DNA from 3 places in the Lysinibacillus sp. FSL L8-0312 genome. Region 2 is predicted to be linked to each of the others. Evidence: riboswitches for the same ligand, from Rfam matches in the RefSeq annotation. Region 2 holds a riboswitch; each other region holds the start of a gene.
What was found. A riboswitch is a leader RNA that binds a small molecule or an ion and turns the genes downstream of it on or off. The one in region 2 is predicted to bind thiamine pyrophosphate.
Positions count from the first base shown of each region.

Region 1: linked by a shared signal. The riboswitch ahead of thiM (hydroxyethylthiazole kinase) and the one ahead of thiC (phosphomethylpyrimidine synthase ThiC) in region 2 are both predicted to bind thiamine pyrophosphate.
Region 3: linked by a shared signal. The riboswitch ahead of thiT (energy-coupled thiamine transporter ThiT) and the one ahead of thiC (phosphomethylpyrimidine synthase ThiC) in region 2 are both predicted to bind thiamine pyrophosphate.

Region 1 covers NZ_JBBOOV010000001.1:2,020,184-2,022,457, forward strand. The annotation lists gene mbcS (acyl-CoA synthetase MbcS) at 1-664, opposite strand, end outside; TPP riboswitch at 855-952, shown strand; gene thiM (hydroxyethylthiazole kinase) at 1,045-1,812, shown strand; gene thiD (bifunctional hydroxymethylpyrimidine kinase/phosphomethylpyrimidine kinase) at 1,800-2,274, shown strand, end outside.
Region 2 covers NZ_JBBOOV010000001.1:3,448,214-3,450,487, forward strand. The annotation lists gene MHI22_RS17340 (AEC family transporter) at 1-929, shown strand, start outside; TPP riboswitch at 1,008-1,122, shown strand; gene thiC (phosphomethylpyrimidine synthase ThiC) at 1,268-2,274, shown strand, end outside.
Region 3 covers NZ_JBBOOV010000001.1:2,516,160-2,518,433, forward strand. The annotation lists gene map (type I methionyl aminopeptidase) at 1-579, opposite strand, end outside; gene thiT (energy-coupled thiamine transporter ThiT) at 741-1,301, opposite strand; TPP riboswitch at 1,438-1,545, opposite strand; gene MHI22_RS12785 (DUF4870 domain-containing protein) at 1,673-1,996, shown strand; gene MHI22_RS12790 (hypothetical protein) at 2,052-2,174, shown strand; gene MHI22_RS12795 (SMC family ATPase) at 2,216-2,274, opposite strand, start outside.

The DNA.
Region 1 (2,274 bases), 1.4 Mb from region 2:
GTGCTGCTGTTGCCCAAACAATATCATTTTCTTGTACACCTAACCAATGTGGTGCTGTTGTTCGTAAATGAGCATAGCCCCAGCTGTGTGTATGTACCGCTGCCTTCGGGTTACCTGTTGTGCCGCTTGTATAGGCTAAAAATGCATTATCAGTACTTTTTGTCGGAGTCGGATTTATGTAAGTTGTAGGTTGATGGTGCATTTTTTCTAGTAAAGGCTGCCAAGGCTCATGTGCTTTCCCTATGACAAATTGCTGTATGCCCTGTAAATTTCCAACTTCATCAAATTGTTCAATATAGGGCTCATAGGCAACAACCCCTTTAGCATTGGCGTGATGAATGCGATACTCAATATCTTTTGTTCTTAACATTTCTGAGCTTGGAATGATGGTTAAACCTGCTTTTAATGCTGCAATATAAACAATATATGCTTCCACTAAGCGTGGTACCATCACTAAAATCACATCACCCTTCGTTAAACCTTGTAAGGTGAAAACATGTGCTGCTTGATTCGCTTTTTCCATCAAATGTGCATATGTAATAAATTGTACAGCTTGATTTTCTTCATAAATAATTAAAGCATTTTTCGTTGCATCCTGAGCATATTTTTCAATTTCCTCTGTTATGTTATACCATTCTGGTGCAACTAAATCTTGTCTTTTCATGGCAAATGCCCCCTTTTGCTATGACACATTATAAAACTCCTTTTTCAGTATTTTCAATGGTTTGCGCTTAATTTAGGTAAAGTCATGACAACTATCATACCTAGCTATATGGCATCAGTCACGTTTTGTCGATAGGAAAACTAGCTATTGAATACAAATGAAAAGTATGGTACATTTTGGTCAACTAAAAGCAAAATTGCAGGGGGACTCGAAAGAGTTGAGAAGGTAAAACCTGACCCTTTGAACCTGTTAGTTAATACTGACGTAGGGAGCAACAGACATCGATTTTTTCAGATGAAAGGCTCTTTTTCGTGTATTTTCACATAAAAAGAGCCTTTTTGCATGCTTACGTCCATCCACAAAGGAGGACTAAAATTAAAATGATATTTCAAACAATTCGTCAACAGCAACCACTTATTCATTGCATCACAAACTATGTGGTGGCAAATTTCCAAGCAAATGGTTTATTAGCATTAGGTGCTTCGCCCGTTATGGCTGACGATAGCCAAGAGGTTGAGGAAATGGTAGCAATGGCACAAGCATTATTAATTAATATCGGGACACTCAATACTCGCACCAAAAACGCCATGCTGTTAGCAGGAAAAAAAGCTAATGCACTTGGCATTCCAGTTATATTAGATCCAGTTGGGGCAGGGGCTACAACTTATCGCAAGGAAACCGTTCAATACTTACTTGAAAACATACAATTTGCCGTAATTCGCTGTAATATCGGTGAGCTTGCGGCTATAGCCAATGTAGATTGGCAACAGAAAGGTGTAGATAGTGGTCATGGCTCCATGTCACTGGAGACGGAAGCATTACTAGTGGCACAACGATATAATTGTATCGTTATTGTAACAGGTGAACGTGATCTTATAACAAATGGTGAGCATAGCCAGTGGATAGCTGGTGGCCACCCACAAATGACAGAGGTCACTGGTACTGGCTGTTTACTTAGTGCGCTTTGTGGTGCTGCCTATGTCGCAGGTAACAAGCCATACAACCAATTAGCAGAAACACTCACTTACTATAAAAAGGCAGCAGTACTAGCTTCTGCATTCACTGCAGATATCGGTGATTTTCAAATAGCTTTGCTTAATGCTATACATCGTTTATCAAAGGATGGTGAAGCATCATGCATATTGTAACGACGATTGCTGGATCAGATAGTGGTGGCGGTGCTGGTATACAGGCTGATTTAAAAACATTTCAGGAATTAGAGGTGTTCGGCACTTCCGTTATTACAGCTTTAACTGCACAAAATACAACAGGCGTGACAGGTGTTTTCCCCATTGACATTTCGTTTGTGGAAAAACAATTTCAAGCGTTAGTCGAAGATTTTCCGATTGCTGCAATGAAAACAGGCATGCTTTATTCCTCTGGTATTATCCAAGCCATCGCACGCATGATCGGTGAATTAAACATACCACTAATTGTGGATCCCGTGATGATTGCAAAAGGTGGAGAAAGCTTATTACAGCAAGAAGCTATTGAGGCGTTACGCTCATCTTTACTACCACTAGCTACGATTGTTACGCCAAATATACCCGAAGCAGAGGCTCTCACGGGGAGAACCATTCGCCATTTTGAGGATATGAAACAAGTGGCTC
Region 2 (2,274 bases):
TGATGTATCTCGGAATGATTTTCTTTCAAATTGTTGCACCTATTTTAGTGTTGCTTGTACTTGGCGCTATACTACAAAAGAAATTTCGTTTTAACTTAAAAGCATTGTCTCAGCTTATTACATATTGCTTTATGCCAGCCGCTGTTTTTGTGAATTTATATGAAACACGTGTAGAGCTGTCTGTTCTGGGAGAAGTCGGGTTATTTATTGTGCTTTTTATTGGGAGTCAAATGATACTCAGTCATTTTTTAGCGAAAGGGCTTGGTTTGGCCAAAACGGAGGCAGCCGTCTTTAAAAATAGTGTTGTGCTCATTAACTCTGGAAATTATGGTATTCCAGTGGCCCAAATGATTTTTGTAACACAACCTATTGGTGTAGCCATTCAGGTCATGCTCGTTATATTTCAAAATATGACAACTTATACATATGGTTTGTACAATTTAATTTCCTCTACGAAATCGGGTATGACAATCATCAAAGATTTCTTTAAAATGCCCATTATTCATGCGCTAATTATTGGTGTCGCTATGAACTATTTTAATATTGGTATACCGCAGTTTATCAAAATACCTGTAGAGCATGTCGCAGATGGATTTATTGCTGTAGCCTTAATTACATTAGGCGCACAATTATCACAGCTTGAAATCAAATCTATGTTTAATAAAACTGTTTTTGTTAGCTGTTTTACAAGATTAGTTATCGGACCAGCTGTAGCATTGGTCATTATTTATGTATTGGGGTTAGATGGAGTTGTCGCACAATCTCTGTTTATAGCCAGTGCCTTCCCAACATCTCGCAATAGCTCTAGTCTAGCATTAGAATACGATGTGGAATCAGCTACAGCTGCGCAAACTGTTTTATTTTCAACCATTGTGAGCTGTCTAACAGTAACGATCGTGATTTATCTTGCGGAAGTATTATTTACTTAGTTGGATGAAAATTTTAAAATATTGAATGGAAAACTTCCATCTCTTAGAAATATCTGCTACACTAGCATCAAACTAAATAGTATTAACTAGGGGAGTCTGATGAGTCAGGCTGAGAGGGAAACGCTTAGAAGTTTCTTGACCCTTTGGACCTGATCTGGCTCATACCAGCGTGGGAAAGTTAAGAAGCTATTGCATCGTATGTCGTGTGCAATTACTAGACCTTTACATTCATGGCCGGATCCAAAAAAATATTTTGGATTCGGCCTTTCTTTATTTGTTGGAGTGAGCTAGATTTTCGGTCCTTGTATCAAATTACATTTAAGGGAGAGAAGTAGCTCATGTCAGTAGTTAGTGAAAAGAACATTACGATTATGTCTAGCTTTGAAGGAAGCAAAAAAGTGTATGTGGAAGGATCACGTCCAGATATTTTAGTACCTATGCGTGAAATCGCATTAAGCCCAACGACTGGTAGCTTTGGGGATGAAAAAAATGCCCCTATTCGAGTATATGATACGAGTGGTCCATACACAGATCCGAATTATCACATTGATATTACAAAGGGTCTGCCTACTTTGCGACGTGCATGGATAGAAGAAAGAGGAGATGTTGAGGAATATGAGGGGCGTACGATTAAACCTGAGGATAACGGTTTTCGTCGTGTTGATGATCCGCGCATTCAAGAAAATGTTTTCCCTGAATTGGAGCGGAAGCCTTTACGTGCAAAAAGGGGTAAAAATGTAACACAGCTTCACTATGCACGAAATGGAATGATAACGCCGGAAATGGAGTTTGTGGCGATACGTGAAAACATGGATCCTGAATTTGTTCGTTCAGAAATTGCAGCAGGTCGGGCTATTATGCCTTCTAATATTAATCACCCTGAGGCAGAGCCGATGATTATTGGTCGTAACTTCCATGTGAAAATCAATGCAAACATTGGAAATTCCGCGGTGTCGTCGTCAATAGCAGAAGAAGTTGAGAAAATGACATGGGCTACACGCTGGGGTGCCGATAATATTATGGATCTCTCGACTGGTAAACATATTCATACAACGAGAGAATGGATTATTCGAAATGCTGCAGTGCCAGTGGGAACGGTGCCCATTTATCAGGCTTTAGAAAAAGTAAATGGCATAGCCGAGGATTTAACGTGGGAAGTTTATCGTGATACGCTCATTGAGCAAGCAGAGCAGGGGGTTGATTATTTCACGATACATGCGGGTGTTCTTTTACGCTATGTACCTCTTACAGCAAATCGTGTAACAGGCATTGTGTCACGTGGTGGTTCAATTATGGCACAGTGGTGTTTATTTCATCATCAAGAGAATTTCCTTTATACACATTT
Region 3 (2,274 bases), 930 kb from region 2:
TTTCATAATTGTAGAATCCCATGCATCATAGTAATTTAAAATGTGATTCGGCTCATCATGTAAAGATTGACCTAAGCCATGACCAGTTAAATTCATAATAACAGTTAAGCCATTAGCATTCGCCTCACGTTCAACTGCCTTACCAATTTGATTTAATTTAGACCCAGCCTTTACCTTTGTCATTGCTCGATCAAAGGCGCTTTTGGCAACGCGACATAGCTTTTCTTTGTCCTCATAGCCATCACCAACCACAAATGAAATACCAGTGTCAGCAAAGTAGCCATTTAATGAACCAGAAACATCGATATTTACAATATCCCCCTCTTGAATAACACGTTTTCCGGGGATACCATGCGCCACTTCTTCATTGACACTAATACATGTATACCCTGGGAAATCATATTCTCCCTTTGGACCAGATATCGCGCCAGCCTCTGCAAACATACGGCCAGCAATTTCATCTAGCTCCAATGTTGTAACACCTGGTTTTGTGGCAGCTTTCATCGCTTCACGAATTTCAGCACAAATGCGTCCTATTTTTTTAAAAGCTTCAATCTCTTCTTGCGTTTTTACAATCATGTATAACGTCCCTTTCATCTAATATCTATACTTTAATATAACATAACTTGTTATGCGTATAACGATAAACGCTTTAAATATTGTATGCTTCCTTACTTTGCGAAGTGCGCAAAGAGTTATTTGCGACAAAAAAGCCCCTTCACAAATGTGAGGGGCATGTTTTATGCTTTTCTTTGCATTAATTGTGGAGCAGCTGCGAATAAAAGAACGCCTACAATTGCCGTTAAAATAGTTGCTGGTAGCATATATGTACCATTATAGATGATGGAATAGATCCATGCATTTTGATCGCCAGCATATTCTGCAAAAAATACAGCGCCAGCCATCGTGTGGGCTGCATATCGTAAAAAGCCCGCAAGTACCGTACCTAATATAATGTAAAGTGCCATTTTTGTTTTGTTGGCATTTTTGGCAGCCGCCAACACGGGTCCACGCACAACCGCCGCTAATCCTACAACTGTGAAAGCAACACCATAATCAAGGAATCCTTGTAGCCAGTGCACAATCGTAGCACCAAACATGGTTTGCATTACACCCACGAGTAATCCAGTTGTTAGCCCAGCTACTAAGCCCCAGCGAAATGCTATTAACATAATAGGTACCATGACTAGACTAACAGAGCCACCTTGTGCCCATACTTTAAAGGAAACCTGATCAAGCACAAGACCGATTGCTGCAAATATCGCAATCTCCACAAGCATTAATAGTCTTTTTTTGTCCATATATATTCTCTCCTTTGTTCCGATGTAGGATACAAGAGCAGGAATAGAAATGCGCTGATATGTCTCTTTCTGACACCTTTTTATTCCCTCAAGAATGAAAAAACGATGCCAGGACAGAGCCTCACATCGTACTAGTGTCGGTTTCTATCCACATCCCTACGCAAGCGTTAACTTACAGGTTCAAAGAGTCAAGGCATTACGTGCCCAGTCTCAGCTGACATCATCAGCTCCCCTTGTGGTCGTTACATCTGAATTTATTCGAACATTCTCATTGTACGCAAAGGATAGAAGGATTACAACCTCTTCCATATATTATTTTTTTGAAACTTTGCTGTTTTTCATGCGTAAATATTAAAAAAGGAGGTACAACTATGGAGAACCAAAAAATTTTATCTGCCTTTAGTTATTTAAGTATTTTCTTCGCCCCTTTTATCGTCCCATTAATTGTGTACATTATTACGAAAGATAGTGACGTAAAAAGACATTCAATTCGTGCACTTATCTCTCATTTAATTCCTTTTGTTTTCGGCATTCTGTTCTTTATTGTCTTTGTTTTTTCTACATTTAATTTGGATCCAACGTCAGGCAATAATACGATGTTGATTATTTGGTTCGTTTCGTTTGCCATTTATGCCATCGTCTCACTAGGAATTGTAATATGGAATATTATTCAAGCTGTTCGTGTTATTCGTTAATGTTTCATTTTTAAGCGAAACAGGTAGTAGTAATTGTAAAAGGAGCTGTTTTTGAATGAAATTATCAAATGTTGTGAAAACCGCCGTAAAATTAGCACCTATTGTTATTCCTATCGTGAAAAAAGTAATGGCTGCAAAAAAAGGGACAACACCTACAGCCATTCCTCGAAAAAAATAAACAGCAGGCGTATTCCCTTGTTTTGGAAATACGCCTTTTATTTATTTCACTTCAAAGTGGGTTTGACTATGTCCATTCAATGTTTTTTCTACATGTAAGA